DNA from 4 places in the Vibrio sp. QJM3NY_35 genome. Region 1 is predicted to be linked to each of the others. Evidence: predicted binding sites of a transcription regulator. Region 1 holds the regulator's gene; each other region holds the start of a gene.

Region 1 (4,362 bases):
TATTTGTAGATTCTCTGGTCGTTAACAGTAAAAGCTGAGTAATAAAAAAGCCGAGACATCAATGATGTCTCGGCTTTTTACGTTTAAATGTCGTTGTTAATTAATCACTCCCGAAGGAAATCAATCACCAGCGAACATGTAACCTTCACCGTGAACCGTCACAAAAATTTGTGGGTTCTTAGGATCGAACTCCATTTTTGCACGCATACGACGAATCAGCACGTCGATAGTACGGTCATTAGGCGCGTCCACTCGGTGACTGATCATATTCAGAATACGTTCGCGGCTTAATACTTGGTTAGGGTAAGAAGACAACGCCACTAGCAGTTCGTATTCTGCTTTGGTCAGTTTCACCGGTTCGCCGTTTTTGCTTAACGCACGACGAGGGATATCAAATGTCCACTCACCAAAACGAACCACAGACTCATCTGATGTTTCTTCTACAGCGCCCGCTGCTGTTTTACGAGCAGCAGAGATACGCCAAAGTAGGTTTTTAACTCGAACTAATAACTCGCGAAGTTCGAAGGGTTTAGTAACGTAATCGTCAGCGCCCATTTCAAGGCCAACGATCTTGTCGATGCTATCCGTGCGTCCAGTAACTAAAATAATTCCAATGTCTGATTGACTGCGTAATTCGCGAGTTAGCATCAATCCATCTTCGCCTGGTAAGTTGATGTCCAGCATAATGAGGTCAACGTTGTTTTCTTCTAACACGTTTCTCATTTGAGCGCCGCTTTCTGCTTCGCTCACTGTATAACCCTCGTTCTGGAAGTATCCAACCAGTTTACTGCGGGTTACCACATCATCTTCTACGACTAATACGTGATAGCTCATCTACACCACTTTTCTTATTTAATAGTTTCAGTGACTATTCTATTCATAACTAGTAACAATTCTAGTGGTACAGAAGATAAAAGCCAGAAACATGGATTTTTTTTGATACAAGACAATCTTAAACCTTGCTATTTATCGTCCATCGCAATTCAATATAGGTATTACTACTAACGAGTGACTTTGTGTTCGATAAGTATCACTGTTTAGTTAGCCTTCATACCCTAAGTATGACGAAAGATGATATTAGGATTATTTAAATGAAAGATACGAAAGCGTTCAACGAGCAAAGAGCAGAAATATACTGGTGGCTATCAAGCTTGTTCGCCAAAGAACTGACTCAAGAAGAACTCGATCACTACCACTCTGTTGAAATTCGTTCTTTCCTAACTGGTCTAGGCGAAAATGAAACACTAAAGCCAGCGATTGATAAGCTAGTGGATGCGCTTAACCGCCTACAAACACGTGAAGATGCTCAACTAGAATTGTCTGCAGACTTTTGCGATCTTTTCTTAAAAACAGATAAACACGGTGCTCTTCCTTACGCTTCTATGTATATCGGTGAAACTGGCCTTTTGAATGATAAGCCTGCAAAAGATATGGAAGAGATCATGGCTAAGCACAATTTAGTGGTGAACCAAGATCTAAAAGAGCCAGCAGACCACATTGCTATCGAACTCGATTTCCTTGGTAACTTGATCATTCGTTCAAACGAAACGGATATTGAAGAAGAGCTAGAGAATTCATTTGCCGTTCAACAGCAGTTTATCGAACAACAACTGCTGACTTGGGTACCAAAGTTCAACGTGAAATGTCATGACGTTGATGAATTCGGTTTCTACGCCTCCGTCTCATCTTTGCTACTCGCATTCTGTCAATTAGACACTCAATATTTAGCTGGTGAATAGCTTATTGGATGACTAGGTAAATAAATTCAGTAGAATGTGACAATTCACCCGGATTTCTGGGTGAATTTTATTGCGAGTAATTTCTAGTCAGTCTAAAATTGTGACCGCAAACGATAAAATATGAAACATTCACGAAATGCTATGCTTATTAAAGTTCAGAGCATTTCGGTGTTAAGACAAGCCGCTCAATAGCGGTTTTTTGTTTTTTAGCACTTTAGTACCCAAAGAGCCCTACAAATTTAAGCTCTTAGTTAGGTAGCTTAACGGCTACTTTATTCCGTACTTTGGGAAAGTAGCTTCTAATAGGATAAAACCATGGCCACTATAAAAGATGTCGCTCGCTTAGCCGGCGTATCAACAACAACCGTTTCTCACGTAATCAACAAAACTCGCTTTGTTGCAGAAGCAACTCAAGAAAAAGTAAACAAAGCCGTAGATGAACTGAACTATGCACCAAGTGCTGTCGCTCGTAGTTTGAAGTGTAATACAACACGCACCATCGGCATGCTAGTGACTCAATCAACTAACCTATTCTTCTCTGAAGTTATCGATGGTGTTGAGAGCTACTGCTACCGTCAAGGTTACACTTTGATCCTGTGTAATACGGGCGGTATCTATGAGAAGCAACGTGACTATATTCGAATGCTTGCAGAGAAACGTGTAGATGGCATCTTAGTTATGTGTTCTGACCTAACTGAAGAACTAAGAGAGATGTTAGACCGTCACGCTGACATCCCTAAAGTTATCATGGACTGGGGCCCAGAGAGCTCTCAGGCTGATAAGATCATCGATAACTCTGAAGAAGGTGGCTACCTAGCGACCAAATACCTTATTGAACGCGGTCACTCTAAGATTGCATGTTTAAGTGGCCACTTAGACAAAGCAGCATGTGTTGAACGTATTGCCGGTTACAAGCGCGCACTGAATGAAGCAAAGATTTCTGCTGATGAAAATATGATCATCGAAGGTAACTTCGAGTGTGATACGGCTGTTCTTGCTGCAGAACAAATCGTTGAGATGGAAGATCGTCCAACAGCGGTATTCTGCTTTAACGACACAATGGCACTCGGCTTAATGAGCCGCCTGCAAGAAAAAGGCATTCGCATTCCAGAAGATATCTCAGTGATCGGTTACGACAATATCGAACTGGCTGAATACTTCTCTCCGCCGCTAACGACCGTTCACCAACCAAAACGTCGTGTTGGTAAGAATGCATTCGAAATTCTATTAGAGCGCATCAAAGACAAAGACCACGAAAAACGCGTCTTCGAAATGCACCCTGAAATTGTTGAACGAAGCACAGTTAAAACGTTAAATTAATTGATAATTCGAGTTTAATTTCATCAAGCGCACCTTTAGGTGCGCTTTTTTTATCAGCAACTATAATGAACCCAGATGCACAACAGAAAGATCATTAATTGAAGCAATATCACATTTTGAAATATCAACTGTGAGCTTCATTCAACAAAAACTTTATTCTATTCAATCAGTCACGCACAGGGCAAACCACTCGAAAGAGTGAGACGCAAAGCTTCCGGCCTAAACCACTCGTTGGTATGGTAGCGGGGTTACCGATGGCAAAATGCAGTAACTACTAATAATTTGGTAATTTACGGCTTATTGACAATTTAATTGCAACATTTTGCTAATCTCTCGGACCTGCTTATTTGGTGGCGTAGTTCAAATACACCGAGATAAATAACATGGATAAACCGATACTAAAGGACTCGATGAAGTTATTTGAGTCCCTAGGAAAAATAAAATCACGCTCAATGTTTGGTGGCTTCGGTCTTTTTGCTGATGACACTATGTTTGCTCTGGTTGTAAATGACCAGTTGCACATACGCGCAGACAAAGGCACAACGAAACAATTCGAACAACAAGGGTTTCAACCGTACGTCTACAAAAAACGTGGTTTCCCTGTCGTTACTAAATATTTCGCTTTACCTGAAGGCCTCTGGCAAGACCAAGAGAAAATCTTGCAGCTTGCAACCACGTCTCTAGGTTTTGCTAAAGAAGAAAAAGCTGAGCAGTCTTCTGCTAAGCCGACCCGACTCAAAGATCTGCCTAATCTTCGACTCGCTACCGAGCGTATGTTGAAAAAGGCAGGGATCGATTCTGTAGAACGTTTATATGAATCTGGCTCTGTAAACGCATTTAACGCCATCAAAGAATCGCATGCGTCTTCTGTCAGTATTGAACTACTTTGGGCGCTAGAAGGTGCGATCAATGGTACACATTGGTCAGTTATACCGCAGCAGCGTCGTGAAGAGCTTATCAATCGCGTCAATTAACATTGTATCTACATAACTAAGCCGCATTTTTTGCGGCTTTTTTTATATCTGCTGAAAGTTAATCTAAGCTTTACCTGTCTATCTATACTATCGATATGCATTGAAAATTTAGAGGAAGTATCAATGAGTAAGAAAATGATATTGGGTATTATATTGGTAGTAACCATCGTCTTGTTAGGCGTCAATTTTGGTCAATACCTCACGCTTGAAAATGCTAAGGCCCAACAAGCCGTTTTAAATGACTATATTGACAGCAACTTTATTGCTGCTGCCGCTATCTATTTTGTTGCGTATGTAATGATCACTGCTTTCTCAATTCCTGGCGCCGC
Region 2 (4,362 bases), 240 kb from region 1:
ATGACTAACGTCAGGCCCAGAGCTGATAGAACGTGTCCGGTAGGGTCGGCAGAAGAAACAATGTACTCGTAGACGAGAACCGCAAACAGAGCGCCAATCGGGTCAATCACTATCCCCTCCCATCGCAAGATACTGCTTAAGGAAGATTTAGGTTGAATGCTGCGTAGCATTGGCACAATTACCGTTGGCCCCGTCACCACGACTAATGCACCAAACAGAGCCGCTAAAGGCCAACTGAAATCCACAAAGTAATTAGCACCCACCACGATACACGCCCAGGTAATCAACATGCCGAAACTCACGAGGTGAGTCACCATCCGGCCATGGCCTCTGATTTCTTTGAAATTTAGGGTCAATGCACCTTCAAACAGGATGATGGCAACCCCTAAGGAAATCATAGGAAACAACACATCACCGAAAATGGCATCGGGATTTAGGATATTCAGGCCGGGGCCTAACAATAGACCGACGATGAGGAGAGGAAGAATAGCGGGAAGACGTAAACGCCAACCGAGCAGCTGACAAGCTAAAGACAAGAGTCCAATTAACGCCAAAGAAGAAGTAATCGACAAATCCATTTGTGCCCCTAAAAGGTTTGTACCACACCCTGTGGTACAAACTATGCAATGAAATAAGAAAGCCTATGTTCTTACACTATAGGCTCTCTTTTTCACGCTAACCGAATATTATTGTGATTAATCAGTTACTTTACTATAGGGGAAGTAAAGCCATGATCAGTTAGCTATAGAGAAAGTACAACACCAGCAATAGCGGCACTCATTAAGTTAGCAAACACACCCGCACAAATTGCTTTGAAGCCATATTGTGAGATGAAAGAGCGACGCTCTGGAACTAAGCTGCCCAAACCACCGATCAGAATCGCCATGGTAGAGATGTTAGCAAAGCCACATAGAGCAAAAGTTACGATCGCTTGTGAGTGCTCACTCAGTGCCTCTTTAGCATCCATTAGCTGGATGAAAGCCACGAACTCGTTCACGACAATCTTGTTACCGATCAATGAACCTGCAACCACAGCCTCAGACCACGGTACACCGATTAGCCATGCAACGGGTGCAAACACATAACCTAGGATAATTTCGAAGCTTAGGTTTACGCCAAACCAGCCACCAACAATACCTAGCAAGCCATTCAGCATTGCAATCACACTGATAAAGGCAAGAAGTGTTGCACCCACTGCAACGGCAATACGAAGTCCAGACATAGCCCCATCTGCCATTGCCTCAACTACGTTTGTTGCTCGTGGAATTTCTACATCAGACTCAATATTTTCTTGAGCGTCATCTGGGCTGCCAGGTACTAAGATTTTAGCCATCAATAGACCGGCTGGTGCAGACATGAATGCCGCAGCGATCAGGAAGTTTAAGTCAACGCCAAGCGATGCATAACCCACTAACGTACCACCAGCAACAGAAGCCAAACCACACACCATCACAGCAAACAGTTGTGAATCCGTCATGTGCTTTAGGTAAGGTTTAACCACCAATGGCGCTTCAATCATGCCGACAAAGATGTTGGCAGTCGCAGACAGTGATTCTGCACGACCTGTACCCAAGAACTTCTGTAGCGCACCACCAATAAGGTTGATCACCTTTGGCATAAAGCCAATGTGGTACAAACCTGAAATCAATGCAGAGAAAAAGATAATGATGCCAAGAACATTAATCGCGAAAACAAATCCGTTATTCGTTAGGCCACCAAATAGAAAGTTAATCCCCTCTTGACCGTAGTTGATCAAGCTAGATACCGCACCCGTGGCTGCATTCAACGCTTCTTTACCCATTGGTACATACAGAACCAACAGCGCGAATGAGATTTGTAATAAGAAAGCCAAAGAGACTGTTCTTAGTGGAATATTTTTTCTGTCCGTAGATAGTAACCAAGCGGCAACTAAAATAGTGATAATTCCAAGTAGGGAAGCCATGTGCGTCAACCTAAAAGTTATAGATAGGAAAGGCGACGCATTCTATAGAGGAAATCGTTTGCGGCAAGCTGAGGTTGTTAACGTGATGTTGGGGTAATCACGATATAACTATGAGTATAATTAAGTTATTGAATTTTAATAATTAACTTTGATTAAAAAGCGTACTTTTTCCATGTGGAAATTATATTTATAGATTAGGAAACAGTTAACGATGCAGTTCAACGCAGGTTTTAAGGTTTTTGTCCCAATATGTCGGCGACCCGATATGATCTTTAATGAACTCAATCACCGCTGAAAGCTTCTTCGGCATGTTCTTTCGGCTTGGATAAACAGCATAGAATGGCATTAGCTGACTGGCTCTCCACTCTGGTAATACTTGAATCAATTTTCCCGTTCTAAACTCTTCTTTCACTAAGTAAGTCGCCAGATAAGCAACGCCCCACCCTGATACTGCCGCGTCTCGTACTGCCTCAGCCAAATCAACTGAGTAATCGCCCGCGACTTTGACGCTGAGGTTTTCTTGCCCGTTGTCAAACGCCCATGATGTGTAATCTCGTTCACGGCTGCGATAGATAAGACAGTTATGGTCAATCAAATCGGAAGGTACATGTGGCGTCCCAGCCTTAATCAGATAATCCGGTGACGCAGCCACCACAAACTGACTGTCGGCTAATCGCTGCGCAATGTAACCTTCAGGCAGGTCTTCATTGTTGGTGATCCAGAGATCCAAGCGCTCTTCAATCATGTCCACCTTATAGTCGAACAAGTGGACCTCGATTCTCAGCTGTGGGTAAAGCTGTCTGAGTTGGTCGATCGCGGGAATGATATGCAGCGTGCCAAATGACTGCGACAAACCGACGCGCAGTATTCCAGAGATATCATCGCGCTGGCTGTCCATATCCATCTGAGCTGATTTCACCGTGTTAAACAGCTGCTCACAGTGTTGATAGAACACGTCTCCCGCTTCGGTAAGCGTGAGGCTTCGTGTCGTCCTTTGCACCAGCTTGATTCCTATCGAGTCTTCAAGCAAAGCGACTTGCTTGCTGATATGAGACACTGAAACATTTAAGCTCTTTGCAGCACTGGTAAAGCCTTCATGCTTAATTAACGCATGGAATATCACCATCTGTGCAGCTCTATCTGTTAGCACAAGGCCACCTTCTCAAATCTCTAAAATATAAAATCAAAAAGGACTCCGAAGAGTCCTTTAGTTCGTTCTGCCTATGGTAGGCCAAATGCTATAAAAGCAAGCTATGCCAATTAATCAAACTTAATTCTGTCGGCTAGGTGGCTTACTGCCAAAGCAAAGTAGTAAGAACGATTCCACTTCATTAACACATTGTAGTTGTTGTAAATGAGGTACGAACGTCCGGTTTCATCATCCGGCATAATTAACCAAGCTTTAATGTCTTCATCAAGCGTCGGCAGTGGGCGATCGTCGTAGCGCTTAATACCAAGTTCAGACCACTCTTTTAGATATTTAGCTTTTTCTTCAGTTCGGCCTTGCAAATCAATAGACACGGTTGACGGTACGTGAACCTGACGGCCCCAAGTGTACTTATCATCCCAACCTGATTGGCTAAGGTAATTGGCTGCCGAAGCAAACACATCTTCTTCAGTGCCCCAGATATCTTTCTTACCGTCGCCATTACCATCAGCGGCAAACGCTAAGAATGAGCTTGGCATAAACTGAGGTTGCCCCATAGCACCAGCCCAAGAGCCTTTCATCTCTTTTGGTGCTATATGGCCTTGATCAAGAATCTTCAACGCCGCCATTGCTTCGCTGCGGAAAAACGCTTCTCTGCGCCCTTCGTAAGCCATGGTCGTTAGCGCATCGATAACACTGTAATTACCGGTGAACTTACCAAAGTTACTCTCAACGCCCCATAGTGCGACAATGAATCTTGGTTGAACACCATATTCATCACCAATACGCTTTAGCGCTGTGTAATGCTTTTTATAAAGAGAGCGAGCTTGCTTCACTTTCCAATCTGGTACCGCTCGTGGAATGTATTCATCCAGAGTCAGCTTTTTCTCAGGTTGGTTTTTGTCGGCTTTCACCGCTCTTGGCTTAAACGTTACACCATCAAAGGCTTCATCAATGATCGCTTCAGAGATGCCTTCTTCACGGCCTTGTTGCTTTAGTTTTTCTACATATTGCTCGAAGCTCAGTTGTTCAGCTTGTACTGAACTTATGGTCAGGCTGTTACCCAATAGTAATGCCGACACAGCCAATATGGTTTTCGAAAATTTACTCAACGATCACTCCTCCCTGAATTGAGGTGGCTATCACTCTTCGTCTTGAGATTTCTGTTGAGCTTTACGCTCTTTATGAAGCTCAAGTTCGTTAACTGGTGGTGGCGGAACCTGCAAAAAGAAACCATCGGTATTCAGTGATTCTTTCACTTTTTCGATGTTTA
Region 3 (4,362 bases), 400 kb from region 1:
TGATAGCGAAGGATTAACAATGAAAAGACTCGGACTTTTGGCAGTGTTCGCTGCAACGCTTACTGCAGGTTGCGCTTCAAATACTCAGCAAGACAACTTTCGTGAAGCCTCTTTTGAGCTGTGTAATACCGAAGTCGATATTTACTCTGTAAGCCACGATGAAAGAGTACGTATCGTCTGTTCTGATGGCTCTAAATTCGCTTTGAACAGCGAAGATACACTAGAAGTAATGCGTGACATCAACATCGACTACTGCGATGGCGAAGGCTTAGGTAAGTTTAATGAAAGCCGTCATTACTACTCGTTCAAGTGTAAATCAGGCACCCTACTTAGCATCAAAAAGTAGAACCAACACAAACAACAAATAAAAAGGGTTAATGTGAAAGCATTAGCCCTTTTTAATACCCGCTTCTCTTGATTCTCATCAGCTGACCATCAGATACAAAAAAGACTCCCAAAAAGGAGCCTTTAAAATCATCATTTTTCAATCAAATAGCTTTAGTTCAAGGAAAAGACATAGAGTTTTCAGCACCCTTCCCTAAAACAAAAAGGCCCCAAAAGAGACCTTTAAAAGCATTTTTCAAAGTAGATGAGCGAAGTTCAAGGAGCTCACACGGAGTTTGCGCTAGCAAATGAGTATGTGCGACACAGAAACTCGTTCACTCTCTAAGTGTTACCAAACCAATAAAAAAGGCTCCCAACAGGAGCCTCAAATATCATTGTTTTTCAAAGTAGTCGTTTGAAATTCTAGGAGAGCACGCAGAGCTTACGAATGTAAGTGAGCATGCTCGACAACGAAGTTCAAATTACTACGAAGAAAAATTAAGCGTAAACTGGTAGACGCTTACAGATTTCTAGCACTTTTGCTTTTGTCGCTTCGATAACAGACTCATCACCCATGTTATCTAGGATGTCACAGATCCAACCTGCTAGCTCTTTCGCGTCTGCTTCTGAGAAACCGCGACGAGTGATAGAAGGAGAACCGATACGGATACCTGACGTTACAAACGGGCTGCGTGGGTCGTTTGGTACTGAGTTCTTGTTTACTGTGATGTTTGCTGCACCTAGTGCTGCGTCAGCTTCTTTACCTGTGATGTCTTTGTTGATTAGGTCAACTAGGAACAGGTGGTTCTCTGTAGAACCTGAAACGATGTTGTAACCACGCTCAAGGAATTCAGCAACCATTGCTTTTGCGTTAGCAACTACACGTGCTTGGTATTCTTTGAACTCTGGCTCTAGAGCTTCTTTGAACGCTACTGCTTTACCAGCGATAACGTGCATTAGAGGGCCACCTTGACCGCCTGGGAATACTGCTGAGTTCAGCTTCTTGTAAAGGTCTTCGCCTTCGTTAGAAAGGATTAGACCGCCACGTGGGCCTGCTAGCGTTTTGTGCGTTGTTGTTGTAACAACGTGCGCGTGTGGAACTGGGTTCGGGTAAACACCTGCTGCGATTAGACCCGCTACGTGAGCCATATCTACGAATAGGTAAGCACCTACTTTGTCAGCGATTTCACGCATGCGCTTCCAATCACAGATTTGAGAGTAAGCAGAGAAACCACCGATGATCATCTTAGGTTTGTTCTCGATAGCCAGCTTTTCCATCTCTTCGTAATCGATTTGACCTGCTTCGTCGATACCGTAAGGGATGATGTTGTAAAGCTTACCAGAGAAGTTTACTGGAGAACCGTGAGTTAGGTGACCACCGTGCGCTAGGCTCATACCTAGAACTGTGTCGCCTGCGTTCAGTAGCGCCATGTATACAGCGTTGTTTGCTTGAGAACCTGAGTGAGGCTGTACGTTCGCGTACTCGGCACCAAACAGCTCACATGCACGTTCAATTGCTAGAGTTTCAACTTTGTCTACGTACTCACAACCACCGTAGTAACGCTTGCCTGGGTAGCCTTCAGCGTATTTGTTTGTTAGCTGAGAACCTTGAGCTTCCATTACACGTGGGCTTGTGTAGTTTTCTGAAGCGATAAGTTCGATGTGCTCTTCCTGACGAAGAGTTTCTTCTTGGATAGCTGCGAATAGATCCGCATCGTAATCAGCAATGTTCATGTCACGCTTAAGCATCTGTATCTCCTGACTCAGATTGTACTGAAAGTTTCAAAAAACCACACAACGACCGAAAGCAAACGTTTCCGTCACCGTTTTGATGTGACGCATTCTACATAATTTGATCTAGGTCATAAAGAGCTAATTGCAATTTTATCATGCAGTTTTTTCATAATCACAAATAAGATTCATCATGGTTATTGGGCTTATCCAACCAAAGATGTTCCTTACTGTCAATTTTACGATTTACACCCTGTAAAACGCAGATTACATAGGTTTACCTTAATTTTGCCCCTCTAGCTACCGAAAGCTTAAGTTTTTCTCTACTATGCACGCCTTTATTGGTTAGGTAATTATAAAAACGATGGAAAAACACTCACGCAAAGAAGATTGGGTAGCAATCCTCACTGGCACGTTTTTAGTGGCGTTAGGCGTCTTCTTTTTACAGTCAGCAGACCTGCTTACTGGTGGCACTACTGGCTTGGCTCTGCTTTTGAGTCAATTTATGCCAGTAACCTTTGGTATTTTGTACTTTATTGCTAATTGCCCATTCTACTTATTAGCATGGAAACGATTTGGCCGTCACTTCGCAATCAGCAGTGCCATATCAGGGGCTTTAGTGTCTGTGTTTGCCGATCATTTATACTTAGTGATCTCGTTAGAAGTTCATAATGAGATTTACTGCGCTGTTGCAGGCGGCCTGTTAATGGGCTTAGGTATGCTGATCTTATTCCGTCATCGCTCAAGCTTGGGTGGCTTCAACGTCTTGTGCTTGTTCATTCAAGATCGCTACGGTATCTCAGTGGGCAAAACCCAAATGGCTATTGATGCGTGTATTCTGTTTGCATCATTCTTCTTCGTATCGCCTTGGGTGATTGCAGTTTCTGTATTGGGCACTGCGGTATTGAACATCGTATTAGCGATGAATCACAAGCCTACGCGTTATTCAGTGAACTACGCGTCTTAGCGCCAGCTATCCAATCAATAAATTACTAGCTGTTTTTCATAACGAAAACAGCTAGTATTTAGCTTTTATAAGCTGCCCTCTCTTTTCTTATGCAAGATTACCTCTCTAGTGCCAAAGACACTCAAACCTCGATCTCTATCGAAGGTTTAGAATTCAATCCCGCGACACGTGTCTTAAGTTGCAACGAGCAGGTCATCGATCTAGAACCTCGTTCTATTGAATTACTCGAACTGTTTCTGACGAGCGTGGGTGAACCGCTCGCAGCTGAGCAGATCATAGAGTAGGTTTGGCAAAGTAACTTCATCTCGAAGAATGTGCTTACTAACAGGATCAGTACACTGCGCTCTGTGCTGCAGAAGTACCTACCAGAAAGTGATGCGACTAAAATCTTGGTCACCTACCCACGCAAAGGGTACTTTCTAAACCCTAACTCTGTGAGTTTGGCTAACGCACAACCCGAAACCCGTGAGATAACCGAACAGCCTCAAGCGAGTAAAAAGACATCACCGTTTAATCTTTTGTTACTGTCACTCTCTGTTGTGCTGCTGATAAGCACTACGACTTTAGGTTATATGTTTTGGCACTCTTCAAACCAAGCCTCAGAGCTTGAACGAACACAGAGGCTGATTCCTAAGGTCGAGCTACTGCTAAACCGTATCGATGCCATTGGAGACAATGCGAGAACGCATCGCAAAGCCGTTAAAGCGCTACTGCTTCAACAGCAAATTGAATACGCTTATACCGACTTAGCAAATCAAGACGCACCAAGTTACTTCGTAGACCCAATAGACAGCACGCCCTTCTTTCCTGGCGCCAAAAACATGCGCACCAGTGACTACCTGCTCAATATTCAATTGAAAGATCAGGAAGTCGATACACGCCTTGCGGCTAAAGTCAGCCTTATTTACCCAAGCTCAGGGAAACTTGCTTTCCGCGGTGTCTACTCAATAGAGATAGATAACCTCAGTGAAGACTTGATGGAGATAAATAGAGAGCTAGCGAACTACTTCGCTTTACCTGCTCCGCTATCACCAGAGTGGTCTGTCAGTGATAAAGAGCTGAGCCGCTTGCTAAACGGAGAAACGCTGAAACTTGATAGCGTGCCACTCAACGTGATGACTTCAACCTTGCTTGCTCGACAGCTGGCTCTGTTTGAGACCGACCACCAGCGTCTTATTAGCTTCACTAGCCTAGTGCAAACACGTTTTAAGTTGATTCCCGACGAGCTAAAACTCTGGCTTGGGATTATTCACTTCAAGTTAAGAGACCTGCAAACTGCGAAGGAATTTCTGACCAATACTGCGGGTAACTCGACTATCGAGAACGCACTGGTCTATATG
Region 4 (4,362 bases), 450 kb from region 1:
TTGGTTCCAGAATAGCTCAACGGTGTCGATCTTCACTTTCTCATCAGGAGAGTGCGGGAACTTGATCGTTGGGCCGAAAGAAACCATATCCATATTCGGGTAAGGTTCTTTGAATAGACCACACTCAAGACCAGCATGGATAACCATGATGTTTGGCTTGTGCCCGTAGATACCTTCGTACATGTCGCGGAAGATGTGCATGATTTCTGAATCTGCGTCTGGCTTCCAACCTGGGTAAGCGCCAGAAAACTCGATGCTCGCGCCTGCTAGTTCAGCAACAGAATTCAGCATGCTTTCAACTTGGCTACGGCCAGAATCGATCAAAGAGCGAATCAGGCAAAGTACAGTGATTGAGTTTTCTTCTGTTGTGATAACACCAACGTTTAGAGATGTTTCAACAACACCTTCAATCTCGTCGCTCATACGAATCACGCCGTTTGGCGCAGCGTTTAGTGCAGCGATAAAGCGAGCTTGGTCAGCTGCTGCAAGAGCGCCCATTTCAACCGAAGCTTCTTCGTTGAAAGTAACAATGCTGTCTTCTACTTTACCTAGCTCAGTTGAAAGAAGCTCTGTGTAGTCGTTGTATAGAGAAGCCAGTTTCTCTTGGTTTGCAGCAGGTACTGCAACCGTTACGAAACCTTCACGAGGGATCGCATTACGTAGGCTCCCGCCTTTGAATTCGACGATGCGTAGGTCTAGCTCTTTCGCGTGACCCGCTAGGAAGCGAGCAAGCAGTTTGTTTGCGTTTGCACGGCCTGTGTGGATATCACAACCAGAGTGACCGCCTTTTAGGCCTTTTAGCGTTAGCTTACGTGTTACGAAGTCAGCTGGAATCGCGTTACGAGCAATTTCAAATGTCATTGCGCCGTCGATACCGCCAGCACAACCCATGTACACTTCGCCTTCTTGCTCTGAATCGGTGTTAAGAAGGATATCGCCTTCTAACCAACCCGCTTCAAGACCGAAAGCACCAGTCATGCCTGCTTCTTCATCTACTGTTAGTAGAACTTCGATAGGACCGTGCTGGATTTCGTTTGAAGCAAGAACCGCTAGGCAAGAAGCCATGCCCATGCCGTTATCAGCGCCAAGCGTTGTGCCTTTAGCTGTAACCCACTCACCATCAATGTATGGTTGAATTGGATCTTTAGCAAAGTCATGAACTGTGTCTTCGTTCTTTTGTGGAACCATATCGATGTGAGCTTGTAGCACTACACCTTTTTTGTTTTCCATACCCGCCGTTGCTGGCTTTTTGATGAATACGTTACCCGTTGGGTCACGACGTACATCTAGGCCTTGCTCTGTTGCCCAAGCAATAATGTATTGAGCAAGCTCTTCTTCATGCTTAGAAGGGTGTGGGATTGAGCAAATCTTATCGAAGAACTGCCAGATAGGGGCAGGGGATAATTTACTGATCTCAGAATGGAATTCAGACACGGATGACTCCTTTTTTATTTAATAACCATATATTTAGGTTTTGTATGGGTAAAAACCTAGAACAAAAATCTAAAATATGGGTCTGTTTTGATGGCAACAGCATACCACTTGAGCGTTTTGACGAGTAGCGGTTCTAAACCTCAAATAGCTCAAATTTTGAATGCGATCTTGTCCATCTGATCATGATTAAGCACCTTGATGCTTATAAATGGCGCAAGCAAACGTTTGTTTAATCCTGTTCTGTAATTTTATTACAAAAATAAGTTTGCAAAATGACCGTAAATAGCCAAAAGTGTGACGTATAGCAAAAAATACTTGTAATCTTTTTTCTTTAGGGTATATTAATAACCAACTTCTGAGATGAAGAGTAAATGCTCAAAGGATGAGTCCGTTTTATCGCCTCCAAGGAACCGAGAAATCAAATTCGTTTTTTATTGATTTATTAAGGTGATAGTTATGAAAGGTTTACCATCTGCAATGTTCTGGATTAACAGCTCTGTTTACACTAGCAACTTTGCATACCCTACAAGCTTTGGTTACTAATACCGTAAGCATGTGACTCGAACAGTTTTGTTCACCCCTATATATTGGAATTCTTTTACAGCCCTTTTGGTTGACAGATTCTACCGCCACTCAGTTTTGAGTGGCGTTTTTTTTGCCTGCTACTTTTCCAAACCGCTTTATCTCGTCTCTTTTCCTGCTGCTCTGCGTGGTTGTTTTTTAAGCGCCAAAATATCAATTTGCGCCTTATTACTGATCCTGTTGAAAAATACACAACTCTTGTGGGTTTGAATTCAGAATTTAATGGCTAGATTCTCTATCAAAATAACCGATGGTCGAAAAAGTAACCAAGATTTTTCATTGTGCTTAATGGGCTTAATTAACTGTTTATTATGATTATTCCTTGGTAATTACTGCGTTTTTAATCGCTTTGTTTCATACGGCATTCTGATAAATATCGATTAGAGCCTTAATTCTATCTGGAATTTGTTATTTGATAACTTTATAATCCACAGCCAATCGATTACGCAACCGTTTACTTTTTACCCTTATAGGATTCGATAATGTTCGAAAAGCTATTCAAACTCAGTGAAAATGGCACCAATGTGCGCACTGAAATCATCGCAGGTCTAACAACCTTCCTAACAATGGCTTACATCATTTTTGTAAACCCAATGATTCTAGCTGATGCTGGTATGGACCATGGCGCTGTATTTGTAGCAACCTGTTTAGCGGCTGCTATTGGCTGTTTCATCATGGGCTTTGTTGCTAACTACCCAATTGCTCAAGCTCCAGGCATGGGTTTGAACGCATTCTTTACCTACGCTGTTGTAATGGGTATGGGTTATACGTGGCAAGTTGCTCTGGCAGCGGTTTTCGTATCAGGCGTAATCTTCATCTTCTTAAGCATCTTTAAGATCCGTGAATGGATTATCAACTCGATCCCTATGTCTCTGCGTGTTGGTATCTCTGCAGGTATCGGTCTTTTCCTAGCGTTTATTGCGCTTAGCAATGCAGGCATCGTTGTTTCTAACCCAGCAACTAAAGTTTCACTGGGCGACATTACCGCGATTGCTCCTATCCTAGGCTCACTTGGTTTCTTCCTAACGATTGCTCTTGTTCACCGTGGCGTGAAAGGGGCAGTAATGATTGCGATTCTAGCTATCACAGCTCTTGGCATTGTTATTGGTGACGTTCAATACGGCGGCATCATGTCGACACCACCAAGCCTTGCTCCGACATTCATGCAGCTTGATTTCTCTGCTGTATTTGAAATCGGTATGATTTCAGTGGTATTCGCATTCTTGTTCGTCGATTTGTTCGATACAGCGGGTACTCTGGTTGGTGTTGCAACGAAAGCAAACCTAATCAAAGAAGACGGCAAACTACCTCGCTTGAACAAAGCACTGCTTGCTGACTCTACAGCAACATCTATTGGTGCACTGCTAGGTACATCAAATACTACTTCTTATGTTGAGAGTGTTGCGGGTGTTGCTGAAGGCGGCCGTACCGGTCTAACGGCTGTTGTTGTTGGTATCTTATTCCTACTGGCTCTTTTCTTCTCGCCACTTGCAGGTATGATTCCGGCTTACGCAACATCAGGTGCACTTTTCTATGTAGCAATTCTGATGATGTCTGGCCTAGTTGGCATTGATTGGCGTGATCTTACGGAAGCAGCACCAGTCGTGGTAACATGTTTGCTTATGCCGCTGACGTACTCTATCGCTGAGGGTATCTCACTAGGTTTCATCGCTTACGCTGCAATTAAGCTGCTAAGTGGTAAAGGTCGCGACGTTTCACCTGCTGTGTGGGTAATGTCGGCTATCTTTATTCTTAAATACATTTTCGCTTAATCGTCTAGATTTCTGCTTAATCGCTGAAGAGGCTATGTTTGAGATAGCCTCTAATAACATGACAAAATTATTAGGTTTTATACTATGAGCAACAAATTCGTTATCACTTGGGACAACATGCAGACTTACTGCCGTCAACTTGCTGAAAAGCAAATGCCAGCAGAGCAGTGGAAAGGCATCTGGGCTGTAAGCCGTGGTGGTTTGGTTCCTGGTGCAATCTTGGCTCGTGAGCTAGGTATTCGTCACGTAGATACGATTTGTATTTCTAGCTACGACCACGATCACCAACGTGATATGACAGTAGTTAAAGCACCTGAAGGTGATGGCGAAGGCTTCCTAATCGTTGAAGACTTGGTTGATAGTGGTGACACTGCACGTAAGCTTCGCGAAATGTACCCTAAAGCGAAACTGATCGCTGTATGTGCAAAGCCATCTGGCGCTGATTTGCTAGACGAGTACATTGTTGATATCGCTCAAGACACATGGATTGAGCAACCTTGGGATACTAGCCTAAGCTACGTTGAGCCAGTAAATCGCAAGTCAAAATAAGCGTAAACTTAGTTTTTTGAGAAAT

The links. Region 1 encodes PurR, which represses purine synthesis genes. Its sites were predicted from a motif close to TNANGNAAACGTTTNCNTNA; they were not measured.
Region 2: the regulator PurR is predicted to act here: its motif matches at 1,989-2,008, upstream of AC3CH3_RS10935 (NupC/NupG family nucleoside CNT transporter).
Region 3: the regulator PurR is predicted to act here: its motif matches at 2,128-2,147, upstream of glyA (serine hydroxymethyltransferase).
Region 4: the regulator PurR is predicted to act here: its motif matches at 2,459-2,478, upstream of AC3CH3_RS11955 (NCS2 family permease).

What each region holds. Positions count from the first base shown of each region.
Region 1 is NZ_CM173507.1:2,213,553-2,217,914, forward strand. It holds gene torR (two-component system response regulator TorR) at 121-834, opposite strand; gene torD (molecular chaperone TorD) at 1,092-1,739, shown strand; gene purR (HTH-type transcriptional repressor PurR) at 2,055-3,059, shown strand; cyclic di-GMP riboswitch class I at 3,230-3,315, shown strand; gene AC3CH3_RS09935 (TfoX/Sxy family DNA transformation protein) at 3,443-4,033, shown strand; gene AC3CH3_RS09940 (TVP38/TMEM64 family protein) at 4,157-4,362, shown strand, end outside.
Region 2 is NZ_CM173507.1:2,453,884-2,458,245, forward strand. It holds gene AC3CH3_RS10930 (cation:proton antiporter) at 1-578, opposite strand, end outside; gene AC3CH3_RS10935 (NupC/NupG family nucleoside CNT transporter) at 743-1,942, opposite strand; gene AC3CH3_RS10940 (LysR family transcriptional regulator) at 2,148-3,068, opposite strand; gene AC3CH3_RS10945 (lytic murein transglycosylase) at 3,203-4,201, opposite strand; gene AC3CH3_RS10950 (YcgL domain-containing protein) at 4,232-4,362, opposite strand, start outside.
Region 3 is NZ_CM173507.1:2,616,204-2,620,565, forward strand. It holds gene AC3CH3_RS11735 (hypothetical protein) at 20-346, shown strand; gene glyA (serine hydroxymethyltransferase) at 823-2,073, opposite strand; gene AC3CH3_RS11745 (YitT family protein) at 2,420-3,022, shown strand; partial or broken gene AC3CH3_RS11750 (winged helix-turn-helix domain-containing protein) at 3,112-4,362, shown strand, end outside.
Region 4 is NZ_CM173507.1:2,662,517-2,666,878, reverse strand. It holds gene AC3CH3_RS11965 (aminoacyl-histidine dipeptidase) at 1-1,434, opposite strand, end outside; gene vcdP (small protein VcdP) at 1,891-1,977, shown strand; gene AC3CH3_RS11955 (NCS2 family permease) at 2,499-3,788, shown strand; gene gpt (xanthine phosphoribosyltransferase) at 3,873-4,337, shown strand.